DNA from 3 places in the Pseudoalteromonas maris genome. Region 1 is predicted to be linked to each of the others. Evidence: predicted binding sites of a transcription regulator. Region 1 holds the regulator's gene; each other region holds the start of a gene.

Region 1 (7,079 bases):
TTTTCTTCAATGATTTGCTTGAGCTTATTAGCCACCGGCAAAAACAATAAATTAGCAAAACCCACACCGTAAATCGTTGCCAAGAATGCGGTGGCTACGCCCACGCCAAGTTTCTCTGGTTCAGTAATGTACGCCATGGCTTGAATAAGTCCTAACACCGCCCCCAAAATACCTATGGTTGGCGAATAACCACCCATGGCCTCATAAACTCGGGCAGCGTCAAGTAAACGTTCACGCTCTAGCGTTAATTCAATGTCTAACGTATCGCGTAATCTATCTTCTTGCGAGCCGTCAATCAGCAGGCTTAGCCCTTTGGCGGCATATGGGTCCTCAACCGTGAGCGCTTGCTCTTCAAGGGCGAGGTAACCTTTTTGTCGCGCGGTACTGGTCCAAGATTTAATTTGCTCAATACCTGCTTGCATATCATATTGTGGTGGCCAAAATACCCACTTAAAAATCTCGAGCGCTTTTTTAAACGTAGGTAATTGCGATTGCAGCATTACGGCCCCTACTGTACCGCCAAGCACAATAACAAACGCCGGTCCATGCAGTAACCCTGAGATGACACCACCTTCTAGCGCGTAGCCGAAAATGATAGCGCCAAGTGCAACAATGAGACCTATCAGGGAGAGTTTATCCACGCATCACTTCCTTAACTAAGTGGTCAGCTACATCATCAAGCGCCACTTGATGGTCATGCAACCCTGCATTAGCAATTGCTTGTGGCATACCATATACAACACACGATTGCTCATCTTGAGCCCAGATCTTTGCCCCCTGTTGTTTGAGCATACGCGCACCTTCGCGGCCATCAGCGCCCATTCCGGTCAATACTACAGCCAACACATCTGCACCAAATTGTTTGGCACTGCTGGCAAAGGTAATATCTACACTCGGTTTATAGGTGGTGCGGGGGTTATCATCTACGAATACTTTTAAAGACGGTGATGCAGAACGACCATCAAACATCATTTGTTGACCACCGGGTGCAAGGTAGGCTACTCCTGGTCTGAGCTTATCTCCTTGCGCAGCCTCTTTGACCTCTATTTTGCACAGGTTATTTAAACGCTGAGCAAATGCTGGAGTGAATGCTGCCGGCATGTGCTGAATCAATAAAATAGGCAGTGGGAAGTCAGCTGGTAACTGGGTCAGTATTTTTTGTAGGGCAACAGGCCCACCTGTCGAGGTGCCTATAGCCACCAAACGGTATCGTTTCCCAGATGGGCGAAACTGACTCTTTGAGGATGTTGCCTCTGGCGCACTTTGAAATGCACTAGGTTTGCTGGGCGCACTTGTACTTGGAGTACCTAGTGGCTTAGCTGGCGTAAACGCAGTAGACACAGGACGACTCAAACGCGACATTCTTCTGCGCCCAAGCTCTTTGACCTTCTGTCTTAAAATCTCAATGGCATCTTGGTTATTGCGTGCGATGTCTTCAAATTTTTTAGGGAGAAAATCCAGCGCTCCAGCGTCAAGCGCATCGAGGGTTGCCGTTGCGCCATCACGGGTCAAAGACGAGAACATTAAAATCGGCGTTGGCGACTTAGCCATAATTTGTTTAACAGCCGAAATGCCATCAAGAATTGGCATTTCCACATCCATAGTGATCACATCAGGACGCAATGCTGCTGCCTTTTCTACAGCATCCTTGCCATTTACCGCAGTATCTATCACCTCAATTTGCGAGTCACCTTCTAATATTTCAGTGACTCGGCGGCGAAAGAAGCTGGAATCATCGACTATTAATACTTTTACAGCCATGCGTTACTCTATTTAATTTACATTCGAACGACCGGCATAGTGTTTTAACATGCTCGGAACATCCAAAATCAATGCGATACCACCGTCAGAGGTGATTGTAGCGCCCGCCATACCAGGCGTACCCTGAAGCAACGCATCCAATGGTTTAATAACAACCTCTTCTTGCCCGATGAGCGAGTCGACCACAAAACCTACTTGCTGGGTGCCGATTTGCACAATAACAACGTGGCCTTGCGCCTTGCGCTGAGTACGGTCCGCGCCTTTGATTAACCAGTGCTCGAGGTAGAACAGTGGCACGGCCTTTTGACGCACAATAATCGTTAACTGACCATCGACCACATTTGTTTTGGTCAAATCGAGGTGGAAAATTTCACTGACCGCAGCCAAAGGTAAGGCAAATGTTTGCTCGCCAATAACCACCATCAAGGTTGGCAAAATAGCGAGTGTTAATGGCACTTTGATATCCAAACGCGTGCCTTCGCCAAGCTGCGACTGAATGTTGATGGTGCCATTGAGCTGGCTGATCTTGGTTTTAACCACATCCATACCAACACCACGCCCAGAGATGTCTGAGATTTCCTCTTTAGTCGAAAAACCAGGGGCAAAAATCAGGTTATAAGCTTCAGTATCACTCAAACGCGCCGCTTGGTCGTGATCGATAACCCCTTTGCTAATAGCTATTTTCTTGAGTTTTTCAGCGTCCATACCGGCGCCGTCATCCTCAATACTCAGTAAAATATGATCACCTTGTTGTGATGCTGACAGTTTCACTAAACCGGTTCGTGACTTACCCGCTTGCTCACGTACATCAGGCATCTCAATACCGTGGTCAACAGAGTTTCGTACTAAGTGAACAAGTGGATCGGCCAGAGCTTCAACCAAGTTCTTATCAAGATCGGTCTCTTCACCTTCAAGTACGAGTGAAATGTCTTTTTGTAAGCTTCTAGCCAAATCACGGACCACGCGAGGGAAGCGACCAAACACTTTCTTGATTGGCTGCATGCGGGTAGCCATTACCGCACCTTGCAAGTCAGCAGTGACTACATCAAGATTTGAAATCGCCTTACCCATTTCTTCTGAACTGGTATTGTTCGCTAAAGTGACTAGGCGGTTACGCACTAGTACCAACTCACCCACCATATTCATGATCTGGTCGAGTCGTTTGGTATCAACACGAACTGTGGTTTCAGCTTGCGCAGCTGGGGCCGCTTTGGCAGGTGCCTTTTTAGCATCTGCTGCTTTATCACTGGCAGCAGGTGCGGGTTTTGGAGCTGGTGCTGGCGCTTTAGCTGCCGGTGCTGGCTTAGCTTGTTCAGGCGCTGAACTGGCAGCTTTGGGCGCTTCACTCGCTTGAGCTTGTTCATTACTCTCTATAACACTAGGGGCGTTGCCCTTTCCGTGCAGCTCATCGAGTAACGCGTCAAATTCATCTTCAGTGATTTCTTCATCACCACCGTCTGTATCTTTTGCTTGTGTACTCTGATCTGACGTCTCACTTGGGGCAGCAGGTGGAGCTGACTCTTGCTCTGAACTGATTGTCCCAAAGCTACCGGGGCCATGAAGCTCATCAAGAAGGGAGTCAAACTCATCATCGGTAATGTCATCATCTGAGCCACTGTCGTTACTTGACGGCGGAGCGTCTACTGATGGCCCTTTTCCTGCCCCGTGAAGCTCATCTAATAAATGCTCAAACTCTTCTTCGGTGATTTCATCTATGCCATCATCGCTCGTGTCACCGCTATCCATATCGAAAAGGATATCGTCGCCGAATCCCAAATCGACGTCATCATCTTCAGGAGGTGGAGGTGTTGCTTCAACCTCTTGAGGCTCACTTGCCGCAGGAGCAACAATTTGCTCCCCCGCAACTTCTGGCTCACTAAGTTGATGTAGTATTTCGAGTAGGTGTGGATCCGCAGGGTCTGGTTGCTCTCGCGCTTGAATGTGCGCGAACATTTCATTAATGGTGTCTAGCGCTTGAAGGATCACATCCATCAGCTCAGCAGTTACCTGTCTTTTGCCTTGGCGTAAAATATCAAAGACATTCTCAGCACCGTGACAGGCATCGACCAATTCGTTCATACCAAGAAAGCCCGCACCACCTTTCACGGTGTGGAACCCTCGGAATATAGCATTGAGCAAATCTTTGTCGTCTGGATTGTTTTCTAATTCAACCAGTTGTTCTGACAGCTGCTCTAATATTTCACCCGCTTCAACAAGGAAGTCTTGTAAAATATCTTCATCTACTTCAAAGCTCATGCAACCGCTCTCCTCTTAGAATCCCAGACTCGACAATAAATCATCGACTTCATCTTGCCCTGATACCACGTCATCTCGGGCTTCACTATCGATAATTGGCCCTTCAGCGCCTTCGCCTTCAACTGGGGTGGTTGGCTTGTTGCGCTCAGCAGTATTGACGTCAACGTCTTCGCCAGAAAATACCTTTAACATGTGGATAAGACTGTCTTCCACTTCGCGCACTAACTCCATTACGCGACGAATTACTTGGCCTGTAAGGTCTTGGTAGTCCTGCGCCATCAGTACGTTATTGAGTAAATCGTGCAACTCTAAGGTACTGGTTTGTGAGCGAGTCATGAAGCCATCGAGCAAATGGCATAATTGTTTAAACTCACCGATATCCAAATCGCGACGCATCAACTTATCCCAACTGGGCTTAATCTGATGCAGGTCGGTAGATAATTGCTCTGCGATAGGTAAGCTTGCTTCCACAGCGTCCATGGTTTTATTGGCTGCCTGCTCTGTCATCTCGATGACATAATTGAGGCGCTGCTTGGCATCAGGAATGGCTTCTTGAGTCAAATCATTGATACGCGTATCAAGTTGGAAATTTTTCAATGACTCATGCAACTGCCGAGTGAGTTTCCCCACTTCAGCAAACAGTTCAGACTGCTCCTTAGAAGCAGCATCAAGGATTAGCTGATCAGCTTTTTCCTGCTCACCTTGCTCAAGAAAAGTGACGAGCTGTTTAGCTTGCTCTAGGGTAATGTGAGGTGCAGCGGGAGCCGACATATACCTCTCCTTAAATGGTTAACCTAAACGCTCAAACACTTTATCCAGCTTGGTTTTCAATGTCGCTGCGGTAAATGGTTTTACGATGTATCCGTTTACGCCTGCCTGCGCAGCAGCAATGATCTGCTCCTTTTTCGCTTCAGCAGTTACCATCAACACAGGAATATGTTTTAGGTTATCATCAGCACGAATAGCGCGTAATAGGTCAATCCCCTGCATACCTGGCATGTTCCAGTCAGTTACCACAAAATCAAACTCTTGATTTTGCAACATAGGTAACGCTGTACTGCCATCATCAGCTTCTTGTACGTTTGTGAAACCTAAATCACGTAAAAGGTTTTTGATGATTCTTCTCATCGTTGAAAAGTCATCAACCACAAGAATTTTCATGTTCTTATCCAAAGTATCCTCCAGTGAGGTATGAACCTATTTTTATTTACTACTAATTGACCCAGTCACTGACTTTCGCTTTGAGCTTAATCATTGCCTGACCATGTATCTGACTTACACGGGACTCACTTACGTCCAGTATTTGTCCTATTTCTTTTAAATTCATTTCATCGTTGTAATACAGCGACAGCACGAGCGCATCACGTTCAGGTAGCGACTTAATCGCATCAACAAGGGCGGCATTAAAACGTTCCCCCTGAACACTGTTAAATGGCTTCGTTGCATCAGATTGGTCACTGTGAGTGTGAATAACGTCCTCATCCACACCCAAATCCTCAATGCCCAACACTTTTGAACAATTTACATCGTTTAAAATATGATGGTATTCATCAAGGGAAATATCAAGTTTTTCAGCTACTTCAATGTCTTTAGGTTCACGTCCTAATAGCCCTTCGAGCTCGTTGATAGCGTGTGCCACAGCACGGCTATTGCGATGCACAGAACGCGGCGCCCAATCACCACGGCGTATCTCATCAAGCATCGCGCCACGAATGCGAATACCAGCAAAGGTCTCAAAGCTGGCGCCTTTTGTTGCATCAAACGTTTTTGACGCTTCGATCAGGCCTATCATTCCAGATTGGATTAAATCATCCAGTTGCACACTGGCAGGTAAGCGCGCTAGCAAGTGGCACGCAACGCGTTTGACCAACGCCGCATGACGCTCGACAAGAGAGTTAAGCTGTTGTTGCTGCTGATACCCGGCGACTCTATTCATACTGGAATTAACCGTTAGTTATTAACTAATTTCTCAATAAAGAACTCGAGATGACCCGATGGCTGATTTGGAATGGGCCACTTCAGTGCTTTTGTTGCCAAGTTTTTGAGGGCGACTGATGCTGGCGAGTTGGGGAAAAAGTCCACCACGGCTTTTTGACGACGCGTCGCCTTACGCATGTTTTCATCGTAGGGCACAGTTGCCACCAGCTCGAGGGCCACATCTAAAAATCGATCGGTTACTTTGGACAGCTTCGCAAATAAGTCCTGCCCTTCACGAAGGCTGCGAACCATATTGGCAACTATCTTAAATTTGTACACACCGTGTTCTCGGCTTAGCACTTTAATAAGGGCGTAAGCATCGGTGATTGATGTTGGCTCATCACACACGACGACTAGCACATCTTGCGAGGCACGTGAGAAGCTCAGTACCATGTCAGATATACCCGCTGCGGTATCTACCACTAATACATCGAAGTCACTATCAAGTTCGCTGAATGCGCGAATAAGGCCTGCATGTTCCGCAGGCGTCAGCTCAACCATACTTTGTGAGCCTGAGGTCGCAGGGGCAATTTGGATCCCCGCAGGGCCTGTGACCAAGATATCTCTTAAATCACACTCGCCGCTTAATACATGAGAAAGGTTCTTTTCCACGCGAAGACCAAGCATAACGTCGCAGTTTGCCAGCCCCAAGTCAGCATCGAGCACTAACACGCGCTTTCCTTGCTGCCCCATGGCAATGGCCAAGTTGAGCGAGACATTGGTTTTGCCCACGCCACCTTTACCCCCGGTGACTGCAATTACTTTTACGCCTTGACTGTTATTTTGATTCATTCTTCGAAGGCCGCTTGCTTGATCGTGTACTGTGTTAATCATACATTCCTACTGCTTGTGGCGCCACTGACTGACGCCCCATTGGAGCCGCTGTTTGTTTTGATTTTTGACGTTTAATAAACAATTGCTCAGCTTTTCTAACCATTTTTTCTGAGTTTGCTACGCGAATATCCTCTGGAACGCGCTGGCCGTTAGTAAGATACCCTATTGGCAAGCGATTTTGAATCGCTACACTAATAATCTCACCTAAACTTAGACTTTCATCAAGTTTGGTGAAAATACAACCACTTAAG
Region 2 (7,079 bases), on a different contig from region 1:
TGATAACGTCGTGTTCTTGGAAGGACAGATAAGCGAGGGGGTCGTGGAGCAATACATTGGTGTCTAGAACATACATCTTACTACTTTCAACATGGCGGTCTTTGTCCATAGCGCATTCCTATTTTATCTTTATTATATCTTCACCTTTGCAACTACACTGACAAAGGTGGCAATGCCTATTGGCATAATTTAAGTCTAGTCCATAGACACAAAAGTACGGCTAATAGGGGTAAAAAAATGTAAGAAAAAATGCATTTTTTGGTTTGCAAAACTGACCTTCTTTTGCTGCTGTATATAAACTAAACAAGCAGTCCGATATTTATCAGTTTTAAGGTGATAAACACCAATTAGCGCGCTAATATAGCCGCCTTTTTTTGCTCGGGCACTAGCTCGAGTTCAGCTAAACCAAGTCGAGATTGAGCACGCAATGAATTTTTCCTTAGGCCAACGTTGGATCAGTGACACCGAATCAGATTTAGGATTAGGTACCGTAGTTGCATTGGAAGGACGCCAAGTAAATATCTTGTTCCCCGCCAGCGGCGAGAGTCGTGTATATGCGCAGGCAGAAGCGCCTGTAACGCGCGTACTGTTTAACCCGGGCGACGTCATTCGCAGTACTGATGAGTGGGAGCTCACTGTGAGTGAGGTACAACAACATGACGGTTTGTACACTTACATCGGCACACGTGTCGATACCAATGAACCTGAGGAGTTGAAAGAAACCTTTCTCGATCACTTCATTAAATTCAATAAGCCACAAGACCGACTTTTCGCTGGGCAAATCGACCGTTTTGATCGCTACACACTGCGCTACAACACGTGGCAACACAGGCATAAGCGCGATCAATCCCCTCTCAAAGGCTTAATTGGTCAACGTGCAAGTCTTATTGAGCATCAATTACATATTGCTCGTGAGGTAGGCCAGCGCTTTGCCCCCCGTGTACTTCTGAGTGACGAAGTAGGCTTAGGTAAAACCATCGAAGCAGGGATGATATTGCATCAACAGTTACTCACTGGTCGTGCTTCACGAGTGCTTATTGTGGTTCCAGAGAACCTCCAGCACCAGTGGTTGGTTGAAATGCTGCGTCGTTTTAATTTGAAGTTTGCCATTTTTGATGAAGAACGCTGCGCTGAAGCATTCGCAGACAGTGCCAACGTGTTTGAAACTGAACAGTTGGTACTGACCAGTTTGGAGTTCCTAACGAAGAAAAAACGTTGGTTTGAGCAAGCAACACTTGCTGATTGGGATTTACTAGTTGTCGATGAAGCGCATCACCTAAGCTGGTCTGTAGATAAGCCAAGTACGGAATATACGCGCATCGAAGAGCTTAGCCGAGATATTGCAGGGCTTATTTTGCTCACCGCAACTCCTGATCAGCTAGGCCATCAAAGCCACTTCGCTCGCCTAAAATTGCTCGACCCTGACAGATTTTACGACTACGACGCATTCGTTGAGCAAGAACGCCACTACAGCGATATTGCTGATGCGGCCAATAGCATTTTACAAGCGCAAACATTGAACGCAGAGCAACAGCAAGTGCTTACCAATCTACTAGGCAAGCAAGGAGAGTCGTTGCTAAATCAATATAGTCGCGGTGAGAGCGACGCAAAAGAGCAAATTCTAGAGCAACTATTAGACAGACACGGTACCGGCCGTATCTTGTTCCGCAATAGTCGCAGCGGTATCAGTGGCTATCCGGCGCGAATATTAAATGCTTATCCAATGACTATGCCTAGCCAGTACAAAACAGCGATGAACGTCATGGGTAGTCTTGGCAGTGCCGGCCCAGTTGAACTGAACGCCGTACGCGCGCTATTCCCAGAAAAAATCTTCCAAGAGTTTGAGGGGAAAGATGCGAGTTGGACTCAGTTTGACCCACGAGTACAGTGGCTAATCGATACGCTAAACAGTACTAAGCCTGAAAAAATGCTGGTGATCTGCGCCAAAGCAGAGACTGCGCTCAGTCTTGAGCAAGCACTGCGCGAGCGTGAGGGAATCAAAGCAGCAGTATTTCACGAGGGTATGAGTATTATCGAGCGTGATCGTGCTGCCGCATTCTTTGCCGACATTGAAGACAGTGCACAAGTGTTGATTTGTTCTGAAATTGGCTCTGAAGGTCGTAACTTCCAGTTCGCTCATCATCTAGCCCTATTCGACCTGCCACTCAACCCTGATCTGTTGGAGCAGCGCATTGGTCGCCTTGACCGTATTGGTCAAACCCAAGATATAAAAATCCATGTGCCTTATTTTGAAAACAGTGCACAACATACTCTACTGCGCTGGTATCACGAAGGTTTAAATGCCTTTGAGCACACCTCGACAACAGGTCACATGCTAAATCAAGAGTTTGGTGACGAATTACTACAGTTATTAGCCAGCAATCAGTATGAAGACGAGCAACTTGCAGAGCTCATCTCGCGAGTAAGCACACGATACGCCGAGCTCAAAGCACAAATGGAATCTGGACGAGATCGTTTATTAGAGCTGCACTCCAGCGGCCAAGGTAAGTCGGAACACCTCGTTACAGACATCAGCGACGTTGATGACAGCTTCGAGTTACCTACTTACATGATCAATGTCTTTGATATTTGGGGCGTTAATCAAGAAGATAAAGGTGAAAATAGCATCATCCTTAAGCCCACAGAGCATATGCTAGGCGCGAACTTCCCATTGCTCAAAGACGAAGGCATGAGTGTTACGTTTGATAGAGACACCGCGTTAGCACAAGAAGATTTGCACTTCTTGAGTTGGGATCACCCTATGGTTGAGGGCGCTATGGAGATGATCTGTGACGATGACTTTGGTACCGCCTCTGTTGCATTGCTGAAAAACCAAAAACTGCCAGCAGGCACGTATTTTGTTGAGCTTATTTACATTGCTGAAGCAATGGCTCCAAAAGCATTACAACTTGGCCGTTACTTGCCACCAACACCCATTCGCGTGTTACTGGACAAAGCAGGTAATAACCTAGCCGACAATGTGGCCTTCGATGCGTTCAATCAGCAGCTCAACGCAGTTGGAAGACAAACCGCTTCCAAGCTTGTGAATGCACTGCAAAGTGCCATCCACCCACTGATTGCATCAGGCAATGAAATGGCGCAAGAAACTATGGAAAGTTTGCGCACTGAAGCAAAGAGTGCGATGCACAAAGCCGTTGACTCAGAACTTCAACGCCTTAGCAATCTCAAGGAAATTAACCCTAACATTCGTGAAGACGAGCTGGCGCACTTCCACAGTAGTCGCACACAAATGGACGAATACATAGACAAAGCGAAAGTGAAGCTCGACGCAATCCGCTTAATCGTTGTCAGTCACTAAGCATTTCATTAAAATGGCCAGCCTTACAACCTGAGGCTGGCCATGCTGTTAAATTACAATCCACCGCGTTTTCCCTATTTGAGCATCATCTATCAAGATGACGACTTGTTGATCCTCGACAAACCAAGTGGCTTGCTCACTGTGCCAGGGAAAGATCCAAAGCATGCCGACAGTTTGATAAATCGCGCCAATCTTGTATTCCCTACTGCGAAAATTGTACATCGCCTCGATATGGCGACATCAGGGGTGATTTGTCTCGCGTTAAACAAACAAGCCCATCGTCATCTTAGTATGCAGTTTCAAGACAGAGAGACAGCAAAAGAGTACATTGCCATCGTTGAAGGGCACCCTCAAGACAAACAAGGCTCTGTGGACCTGCCTTTGATTTGCGATTGGCCAAATCGACCTAAACAAATGGTGGATTTAGAAAATGGTAAGCCGTCATTAACTCACTACGAAGTCCTAAGCAGTGGCGATAACTGCTCTCGCGTGCGCCTCACTCCAGTAACAGGACGTAGCCACCAGCTCAGAGTGCATATGCTTTCTCTGGGACATGTGATTTTGGGCGATAGACTTTATGCTCATCCACAAGCTAAAGCACGCGCTGAACGCCTACAACTGCATGCTCACTGGCTGACAATCACCCACCCAAGTACGGCAGAGGTGATGACTTTTACTGCTGCCTGCCCATTTTAACAAAACACAAAATACAACCTGGTATCCATATTGGCGCTAAACTTTCATGTTATCGCGCCGATAAAAAATGAAGTTCTTATGCCAATCATCTTAAATATCTGATCAGGTATAGCGCTGGATAAATGATGTGATAACAAGGCAAAATTTTTCTTATGTAGTTATTCTACATAGAAAAAATTTAACGCTGTGAGCACGATATTTAGCCCGCTAAAATGCGTAGCTATGTAGGGGGATGGAGATTGCACATGGATAAACAAGGACATCTTAATATGCGCTTTATGCTGCTATTGCTCGCCTTAGTACTGATTCACCCAGCCAAGGGCGACACCCACTATCACGCCCATAGTAGCCTCGATGAGCAAATCACCTTACTCGCTCAAGGTGAAGAGTTTCAAACAGTTTATCACCCCCACATGGCACCAGCACATCGCGGTACCATCATCTTTTTTGCGTCTTTGATGGACCCTGTTGGTGGTAAACATGGCTTTGCTTATCTGCGCTATGCGCTTAGTGAAAAAGGCTATGACAGCTATTTGGTGCTCAACAACATAAGCATTGCCGCTGCTAGCGAAGACATCGTGCAAACACCTGACGATACAGCAGCTAGCGACTCGGCGACACAAACACAAAGTGCACCAAGTGAACCGCAAACACCAACTGAGCAACAAAGTTATATTCCAAATTACCAAAGCGCGTACGCGTTGATTGATCTGGACACCTATAAATCACGATTACAAGCACAACTCGAATCAGTAATGCAAAGAGCGGCACAGACACCTAAGCCAGTCAGCATTTTTGCAATAGGACAAGGTGCCGGGTTGCTCAGTGAGTACCTAAGTGAATTCCCTGAAATTGAACTCCAAGCAATGATAGCTCTGAACAGCTACTTGCCAGATCCCGAGCGCAATCGCCATATTGGCGCCAACTTTTCGATTATTATTCCCGCTGTGTTAGACCTCTACACTACTAGCGCGCATTCAATGACAGACTCGCACAAAAAGCTGGGGCCACTGTGGGCACAGAAAAATCAAAAACTCGATTATCGTCAGGTTGAGTTGCTAGATGACGCCAACAATAGCGAGCAACTAGCCCGCCTAACCACGGAGATAGACGGCTTTTTACGCCGCCTTTTTTAGGTATTCATAGGCGGCTTGAATATCTTGGCTTTTCTTTTGCGCCAACTTCATCATGTGTGCGGGCAAACCTTGAGAAACCAGTTTATCTGGGTGATGCTGAGACATAAGTTTGCGATATGCTTTTTTGATTTCTCGTGCATCAGCTCCCTCATCCAAACCTAAAATATTGAGCGCTTGTGCGCGGCTCATTGAAGAATTGCTGCTCGAAGAAGTGCGTTGCTGGCGGCTATGTTGCTGGTTAAAGCGCTGTTGCTGTTGGCGAAAAGCAAACTCAGCCTGATAACGCTTCAAAATGAACTTAAAGTGGGTTTGACTTAAACCAAGTCCTTTCGCAACCTGCTCTAATAAGGTTTTTTCAACACTTGCTAAATGCCCGTCGCTGAAAGCCATTTGAATTTGAATCTCAAGAAATAATTGAATGAGGTCAAAGCGCCCAGCAAAGTGCTCTCTAAATTCACGTAATGTTGATGTCATACAAAAGTCGGCTTCTTTGCCGGCGCGAAACGCATGTTGCGCCTCTTTTTTGTCATCGCCTGTTAACCCCATCTCATCCATAAAGGCTGTCGCAGCGCGAATATGCATCTCATTTACGCGACCATTGCTTTTGGCGATGTGCCCCATCACGGCAAAACAGCTAGAGAAAAATAATGCTTGGCGCTGTGATATATTGTCGTTGTTGAAAAAGCCTTTAAAGCCACCTGCATTGTCAAAATTCTGCTTGAGGCTTTTATCGAACATGTGGCCAACAAACAAACCTAACAGGGCACCAAATACCTTACCGAACATAAAACCGAAGCAGGCCCCGAGAATCTTCCCCCACATTACTGCATTTCCTTTGAATTAACTGTGCACTGTCATAGTGACTAAAATTACACAAACTAACAAGAGCCTATGCCATGCATGTCATACGCTATTTGCTTTAAAATTGCAGATAATTGCAACACTTCGCTAATGTAATTCGTGCGAAATTGCTTTATTATGTCATCCTTAATTCTCAGAGCGATACCGTCAAAAAAGAGCGGTTCGCCAATATTGCATACTCGCTAAAAACACATACAAACAACAACAGCGAGAGCGTGAATCATGCTCTGTGTGGATCATAGCCGCATGTAAACAACCACCCTGAGTTAGCAAGCTAAGGTGAACGAATAGATGAATAAGTTATGGGGCATGATTGCGCTAGCCCTGTATGGAACCCATGCCCACGCGACAGAGGCATCAACAACACAGCCCGTGATCAACAGCGCCGCTGCGGTTGCTGATACCCAAACTGTGAGTCCAACAGCGATATCACACTGCCTAGACGATGCGCGTCCAGCTCCTTGGTATGCCCCAAATTTACCTTTTGGCGTTATTGAAATTGTTGCTGATGATGTTGAGCTAATAGGCCAAGACAGTGCACAATTTACCGGTGATGTTGATATCAGCAGCAAAAATATGAGCCTCAGTGCGCAGTCAGCATTGATAGATAAGCAACAAGGCTTACTCAATGCCAAAGGCCCCCTCACCTACCAAAATGGCACCGCTATCATTACCAGTCGTGGCCTTAATGCCAGTTTAAATGATTCGAATATCACGCTACTTGGTGCTGACTACAAGCTCACTCAGCAACAAGGTCGCGGTGGTGCAGAGCAATTACGTGTTTCTGAAGAAGGCTTATTTTTGAATAATGCTAGCTTCACAACCTGCCCCGTAGACAATGAAACTTGGTCTATTAGCGCTGATGAGATTATTCTTTCACAGCAAGAGGGATGGGGTGAAACATGGGGCACAACGCTGAAGATTTATGATACTCCTGTGATGTATCTTCCCTATTTTACGTTTCCAATTAACGACCAACGCAAAACAGGGTTTTTGGCTCCCAAATTTTCCAGCTCAAATCGCTTTGGTCTAGAAACTGTAACCCCCTACTATATTAATTTAGCGCC
Region 3 (7,079 bases), on a different contig from region 1:
CAAGGTCGTGCTTTGGTGTTGGTTATTGTTAACATCGATAACTTCTCTCGCATCAATGACTCGTATGGTCCACTCAGTGGTGATAGTTGCTTGCAGCAATTGGCTACCTTACTGAATTCTTGTACTCAGGGTTCGGATTATGTCGCGCGCTGGAGTGGCGATGAATTCTTGCTGCTATTACGCGACTTTGAATTAGATCAAGTAAATCAATTTGCGCGTGATTTATGTAAGTCTATCGCTAATAAGCGTTTCCAATTGCCTAATGGTAAAGCTATGAATATTAGCGCCTCGCTTGGTTGGTCGTGTTACCCCATGCCACTGCTTGGCGGGCAGGTGATTGGTTGGGAAACCTCGGTTAATCTTGCCGATATTGCTTTGCACCAAGTTAAGAAGCGTGGTGGCGATGGCTGTGCTCACATTGAATTTAACGATCAGCTCGACGCCTTTGAGTTTGAACAAAGTGAAAACCTTGATGAACAAATTGCCACTTTACAAGGCAATGGTTTAGCTGACATCAAAATTTGGATGCGCTAGGGCGTGTTTATTGGATGTTGCAAGTTTAGCAATAATGCTCAAGAAATAGACTAAACTGATCAGAGTCACGGCACTAAGCGGCTCAAACATCAGTTACAAAATAATTTCGAGGGTACCAATGACTATAAAAACGCTACTGCGAGTCGCATTTGCGATCATCACATTTATCGCCATTGTTCTTTTAGTCATCGTATTGAATTTGCGCAGCAGCTTAGAGCACAGTTTTGACTCCTCTGTGTTTCGTTACCAATCGAGTCACCTCGCCAAGCTTTCTGCGATTAACTCCAGCCAACTTACCTTGTATGCGCGCCAGTATGTGGCGACCTTAGATAAAAAATACCTAGATAAATATCATGATCTAGTTGACCAAATTACCGGTAAAAAGCCTTCTGTAGATGGTCGCTCCATGGACTATCTTGACCGTCTTAAAGAAATCAATGTTCCTAAAGATTTGTTGAGCTATTTAGAACAATCAAATAAGAATTCTATTGCCTTGATAGACACCGAGGAGGCGGCATTTGAGTTAGTCGCTCCTTTTGTAGGTAAGGAGATTGAAAATTTAACTGAGCTAGAGTTGCGCGACTGGATGAAGGCAATCCATATGCTTCATGACGAGCCATATGAACGTGAAGTGGTAAAAATAATGACGCCCGTTAATACGTTTATTTCCAAGCTCGATGCGCTTTCTGCACAGCAGTTACAACAGGTGCAAAATAATGTTGCGACCCGCAGTGTGCTCAGTATTGTGGCGGTCATTATCATGGTTGCTCTTTTGGTGGTGTGTTATTTCTGGCTGGAGAAACGCATTATTAATGTCACCATCGACCTCGTTGATAAAGCCAAACGCATTGCAGCGGGCGATTTAACCCAGCGCACAGTGAATGATGGCAGTGATGAGTTGGCGCAATTAGGGCAAGCGTTTAATGACATGGTTGAGAAGCTATCAAGCTTGCTAAGTAACATTCAAACACAGTCTCAAGCGGCAGCGGACGCTGCGAATGCGCTCAATACGATCTCTTTGCATAGCTCTGAACTCAGTGGTAAGCAAAGCGAGGCGATTGACGTTATCGCTACATCAGTGCACGAGAACTTATATGCAGTGCAAGAGGTAGCAAAAAACTGCACCAATGCCGCACAAGCTGCTCATGATGCCAACATGAATACGGCGCAAGCACAAAGTGTGGTATCGCACAGTGTGCAGTCGGTACAAAATGTAGCGCAGACACTAAATACGGCGACTCAGAGTTTGACCCAGTTACACGATTCAGTGAAAGACGTCACTGAGATCCTATCGGTGATAGACGGCATTGCAGAGCAAACTAACTTGCTTGCACTGAACGCGGCTATTGAAGCTGCTCGAGCTGGGGAGCAGGGGCGCGGTTTTGCTGTAGTGGCTGATGAGGTGCGCAGCTTAGCCAAGCGCTCACAACAAGCGACTGAAGAAATTCAAGAAAAGCTCAATGTATTACAACGCTTTACGTCACAAGTTTCTGATGATATTGCATCAAGCAGCGGTGACACCAACATGGCGGTAGAGCGCTCCACTGAAGTCAGTGAGTCCCTGCATGAAATTGAATCCTTGGTGACCAATATCAATGAGATGAATCAATCGATAGCCACTGCGGCTGAGGAGCAAGAGCAGGTGTCAAAGGATATTGCCCAGCGAGTTGAGAATATTCGCCACGACGCCCAGCAATCGAGCGACTTAAACACGCAAGTCGCCAACTCTTCCAATGAGCTCAATGATATTGCCGCCAAACTAACCTCTGAGGTCAATCGTTTTAGGCTTTAACATCGTAATAAAAAAGGAGCATCATGCTCCTTTTTTGGTATTACTGAGCTATCCACTCGTGGATTTGCTTTTTAATTCCGGCACTGTCTAGACCAAGCTCAGCATGCATTTCTTGTTGCGTACCGTGCTTGATGAAAATATCTGGAAGGCCTAAGTGCAGCACTGGCTTGGCAACCTTTTGCTGGCTTAGGTATTCAGTAACAGCAGAGCCTGCACCACCGGCAATAACGTTATCTTCAAGGGTGACGATATGCTCATGGGTCGCTACTAGCTCATCAATCAGTGTCGTATCTAAAGGTTTCACAAATCGCATGTCTACGAGCGTTGCATCCAGCGCATCTGCCGCTGGCTGTGCATACTCTAGAAGAGTTCCAAAAGATAAAATGGCCGTACCTTTACCTTGGCGCATTACGCGGCCTTTGCCTATTTCTAATGCTTGCATGGTTGCATCGAATTCACCGTCACCTGCACTACCGCGCGGATAGCGCACGGCGGTTGGTTTATCGAGCTTATGACCGGTATAAAGCATATTACGGCATTCGTTCGCATTGGCAGGAGCCATAATGACCATGTTCGGAATGCAACGTAAGAAGCTCAGGTCATACGTACCCTGATGCGTTTCACCATCCGCGCCAACGACACCGGCTCGGTCAATTGCGAACAACACCGGCAACTCTTGGAGCGCCACATCATGGATCAACTGATCATAGGCACGTTGCAAGAATGAGGAGTAAATCGCGACAACAGGATTAAGATTCTCGCACGCAAAGCCGGCAGCTAGCGTTACGGCATGTTGCTCAGCGATAGCAACATCGAAATATTGCTGTGGAAATTCTTTTGAAAAGCGCACCATGCCCGAGCCTTCACGCATCGCTGGAGTAATCGCCATCAGTTTGTCGTCTTGGGCCGCCATTTCACACAACCAGTCACCGAATACTTTAGAGAAAGTCGGCGCACCGGGTTTAGATTTAGGCAGCTGGCTTTGTGCAGGGTCAAATTTAGGCACTGCATGGTAGCCAATAGGATCAGCCTCTGCGGGCTTATACCCTTTACCTTTTTGCGTTTTCACATGAAGTAGTTGCGGGCCTTTTAAATTACGCATATTACGCAAGGTATCAACTAGCATGTTGACATCATGGCCATCAATTGGGCCAATGTAATTAAAGCCCAACTCCTCAAAGAAAGTGCCAGGAATAACCATGCCCTTGAGGTGCTCTTCCATTCTACTGGCTAGTTCTTTTACAGGAGGCAAACCGGATAATAACTTTTTACCACCTTCACGAATGTTGGTGTAAAAACTGCCAGACAGAATGCGTGCAAAATGGTTGTTTAATGCTCCGACGTTTTCTGATATCGACATTTCGTTGTCGTTCAAGATCACCAGCATGTCAGACTTTACATCACCAGCATGGTTCATGGCTTCAAATGCCATTCCCGCTGTTATCGCACCATCGCCGATTACGGCCACTGTTTTACGGCCTTTACCTTCTTTTTCTGCGGCGATTGCCATACCTAGGGCGGCAGAAATAGACGTGCTCGAGTGACCCACACTGAACGTGTCGTATTCGCTCTCACCACGGTACGGGAACGGGTGTAAGCCATCTTTTTGGCGAATAGTTGGCATACGCTCACGACGACCCGTGATCAGTTTATGAGGGTACGCTTGGTGACCAACATCCCAAATTAGGCGATCAAAAGGAGTGTTATAGACATAATGTAACGCAACGGTAAGCTCAACCGTGCCTAATCCCGAGGCAAAGTGCCCACTGGTTTGAGACACTGAGTTCAGTAGGTAATCCCGTAATTCATAGCTGAACGCACCAAGCTTTTGCTGTGGCAGATCGCGTAGTTGTGCAGGCTCGTCGACCTGCGTTAAAAGGGGATACTTGCTACTATCCAAATTCATGCGTTTACTTATCCTTCACTTCAATGGCGCGAGTATATCAAATCGCTCACAGCCACCTGTAATAAATTTTAATGATCTCGAGCGATGATGTACTGCGCTAATTGTTTGAGCTCAGTGTTATCGTAGGCCAATGAGTCAATGGCACTGATTGCTTCATCATAAAGCTGAGTGAGCTTTTGTTTTGCGCCTTCTAAACCAAGCAAAGCTGGATAGGTCGCTTTATTCGCTGCTTCGTCAGAGCCCTGAGGCTTACCCAAGGTTTGGGTATCACCCTCGATATCCAAAATGTCGTCTTGTACTTGAAACGCTAAACCGATGGCATTGCCGTAACTATCAAGTGCTGCCTTTGTTGATTCTTCTACGTTTGGCGCGCACAAATAGCCCAACTTTATCGCGCAGCTCAACAGTGCGCCGGTTTTAGCTTTGTGAATACTTTCAAGCTGAGACAACGAGATGTCTTGATTGGTTGCATTGATATCAAGTGCTTGTCCACCCACCATACCCAGTAGGCCTGATGCTTGGCTTAGCGCTTTCACTAAGCTCAATTGCGCTGATGCGCCAATGGCAAAGTCCGTGCTACTGAGCAATTCAAAAGCGATTGTTTGTAGTGAATCTCCCGCCAAAATAGCATGAGCTTCATCATAGGCAATGTGGCACGTTGGTCTACCGCGGCGCAGGTCATCATCATCCATCGCGGGTAAATCGTCGTGTACCAGTGAGTAACTATGAATACATTCAATGGCCGCCGCGGCTTTATCTAAGTCAGATTTATCGGCGCCAAGCATGTTGCCAACACAGTACACCAAAAATGGACGTAACCGTTTGCCACCGTTTTGCACGCTGTACTGGGTGGCTGCAAGAATACGAGGTTGTGCATGCGCTTGAGAGTGGAAATACTGCTCAAGTGTGTGCATGACATCATGCTGCGCTTGCGCCAGTGCTTGTTTTAAATTCACGGCGTTAATTACTCTTGATCATCCATTGGCGTGAGTTCGCTGTTGAGATCGTTACTCATTAGCATACTTACTTTTTGTTGTGCGCTGTCGAGTTTCTGGGCTGAGGCATTGGCTAGGCTAATGCCGCGCTCAAATTGCTTCAAAGACTGCTCTAGGGGCATATCACCTTGTTCCATTTCGGTGACAATGTGACTCAATTCGTTCATTGCTTCTTCAAAACTGAGATTTTCTGGCTTTTTTTGCACCATTGCCTGCAAACTCGCTACTAATGAGATAAGACCGCCAATTTTAGGGGCATTCCACAGCAAGGTCAAAGCACTGTTGATATTTTCACGGCAAAGCACTTTAAGCCTGCTAATTTTATTAATAGTGTAATAAAATGATTCAAGTAATTCAGCAAGTTGCCGATAGCTTAAGAGTATTTATAATAACCAACGAATTTGGGCACCCAAGGTAAGCTTGTTTTCAGGTGCACTAAAACGGTCACAAGGGGTGGAGGACATGTGGATTTAGCAACCATAATCGGTATTCTAGGCGCTATAGGTTTTATTGTTATGTCTATGGTCCTCGGTGGCGACCTAGGTATGTTCTACAATACGCCCTCAGTGCTTATAGTTTTTGGTGGTTCACTATTTATCGTGCTGTCCAACTACACATTGGGGCAGTTCTTTACGATAGGTAAAGTTGCAGCTAAAGCATTTGCATTCAAAATTGAGTCCCCAGAAGAGTTAATTGAAAAAGCTGTTGAGCTTGCTGACTCAGCTCGTAAAGGCGGATTTTTAGCCCTAGAAGAAGCCGAAATTTCAAATAAATTCATGCGCAAAGGCATCGACATGCTCGTTGATGGGCATGATGCGGATGTTGTGCGTGCAACACTACAAAAAGATATTTCTCTAACATCAACCCGCCATGAACAAGGCGCTGGTTTATTTAAAGCATTGGGTGACATCGCTCCAGCTATGGGGATGATAGGGACGTTGATTGGTCTCGTAGCTATGCTTTCTAACATGGATGACCCCAAAGCGATTGGGCCTGCCATGGCTGTAGCCTTGTTAACAACGTTATACGGGGCGTTTCTTGCCAACGTCATTGCCATACCAATTCAAGCTAAATTGGAACTTCGAAAAGACGAAGAAGAGCTGAATCAACGCCTTATACTCGATGCTATTTTGGGTATCCAAGATGGTCAGAACCCCAAAGTCATCGAGGGTATTTTGAAAAACTACCTTGCTGAGTCTAAACGTCAGGTGGATACCGAGGAGTAGCTATGTCGGATGAGGAAAAGTGCAAATGTCCTCCCCCCGGGCTACCTGCTTGGATGGGAACCTTTGCTGACTTGATGTCGCTTCTGATGTGCTTTTTCGTTTTGCTATTGGCATTTTCGGAAATGGACGTGCTTAAGTTTAAACAAATTGCCGGTTCCATGAAGTTTGCTTTCGGTGTGCAAAATAAGTTGGAAGTAAAAGATATTCCCAAAGGTACCAGCGTGATTGCCATGGAATTCAAGCCTGGTCGGCCAGATCCTACGCCCATTGAAACCATTCAGCAGCAAACCGTAGAGATGACTCAACAGATGCTTGAGTTTCAAGCGGGTGATGAAGACTCTGCTGGCGGTCGCCAAGAGCAGCGTGGTGAGCAGCGTGGTGGTGAATCAGCGAGTACCGCACAAGAGCAATCGCAGCAACAAGCAACAGCAGCGGCAGATCAAGAACGTGTAAATGACTTGGTGAAGAAAATTGCCCAGCAACTTGAGCAACAAATCATTGATGGTGCTATTGAGTTGGAGTCATTGGGTCAGCAAATCATTATCCGTATCCGAGAAAATGGTTCGTTTCCTTCGGGCAGTGCATTTCTACAACCGCAATTTAAACCAATTATTCAAGATATTGCT

What was found. The regulator FliA, encoded in region 1, starts transcription of late flagellar genes. The targets are predictions, from matches to a motif close to CTAAAGNTNNNNNNNNNNNNGCCGATA.
Region 2: the regulator FliA is predicted to act here: its motif matches at 4,052-4,078, upstream of AAEU32_RS09400 (DUF3530 family protein).
Region 3: the regulator FliA is predicted to act here: its motif matches at 5,572-5,598, upstream of pomA (flagellar motor protein PomA).

What each region holds. Positions count from the first base shown of each region.
Region 1 is NZ_JBMMUF010000001.1:394,232-401,310, forward strand. Features, by position in the region: gene AAEU32_RS01930 (flagellar motor protein) at 1-641, opposite strand, end outside; gene AAEU32_RS01935 (protein-glutamate methylesterase/protein-glutamine glutaminase) at 634-1,761, opposite strand; gene AAEU32_RS01940 (chemotaxis protein CheA) at 1,774-4,017, opposite strand; gene AAEU32_RS01945 (protein phosphatase CheZ) at 4,033-4,788, opposite strand; gene cheY (chemotaxis response regulator CheY) at 4,807-5,190, opposite strand; gene AAEU32_RS01955 (RNA polymerase sigma factor FliA) at 5,231-5,953, opposite strand; gene AAEU32_RS01960 (MinD/ParA family protein) at 5,968-6,828, opposite strand; gene flhF (flagellar biosynthesis GTPase FlhF) at 6,821-7,079, opposite strand, start outside.
Region 2 is NZ_JBMMUF010000005.1:212,217-219,295, forward strand. Features, by position in the region: gene AAEU32_RS09385 (PhoH family protein) at 1-109, opposite strand, end outside; gene rapA (RNA polymerase-associated protein RapA) at 428-3,319, shown strand; gene rluA (bifunctional tRNA pseudouridine(32) synthase/23S rRNA pseudouridine(746) synthase RluA) at 3,362-4,015, shown strand; gene AAEU32_RS09400 (DUF3530 family protein) at 4,261-5,151, shown strand; gene djlA (co-chaperone DjlA) at 5,134-5,973, opposite strand; gene lptD (LPS assembly protein LptD) at 6,304-7,079, shown strand, end outside.
Region 3 is NZ_JBMMUF010000005.1:5,406-12,484, reverse strand. Features, by position in the region: gene AAEU32_RS08500 (diguanylate cyclase domain-containing protein) at 1-534, shown strand, start outside; gene AAEU32_RS08495 (methyl-accepting chemotaxis protein) at 653-2,326, shown strand; gene dxs (1-deoxy-D-xylulose-5-phosphate synthase) at 2,367-4,232, opposite strand; gene ispA ((2E,6E)-farnesyl diphosphate synthase) at 4,301-5,188, opposite strand; gene AAEU32_RS08480 (exodeoxyribonuclease VII small subunit) at 5,197-5,436, opposite strand; gene pomA (flagellar motor protein PomA) at 5,692-6,453, shown strand; gene AAEU32_RS08470 (flagellar motor protein MotB) at 6,456-7,079, shown strand, end outside.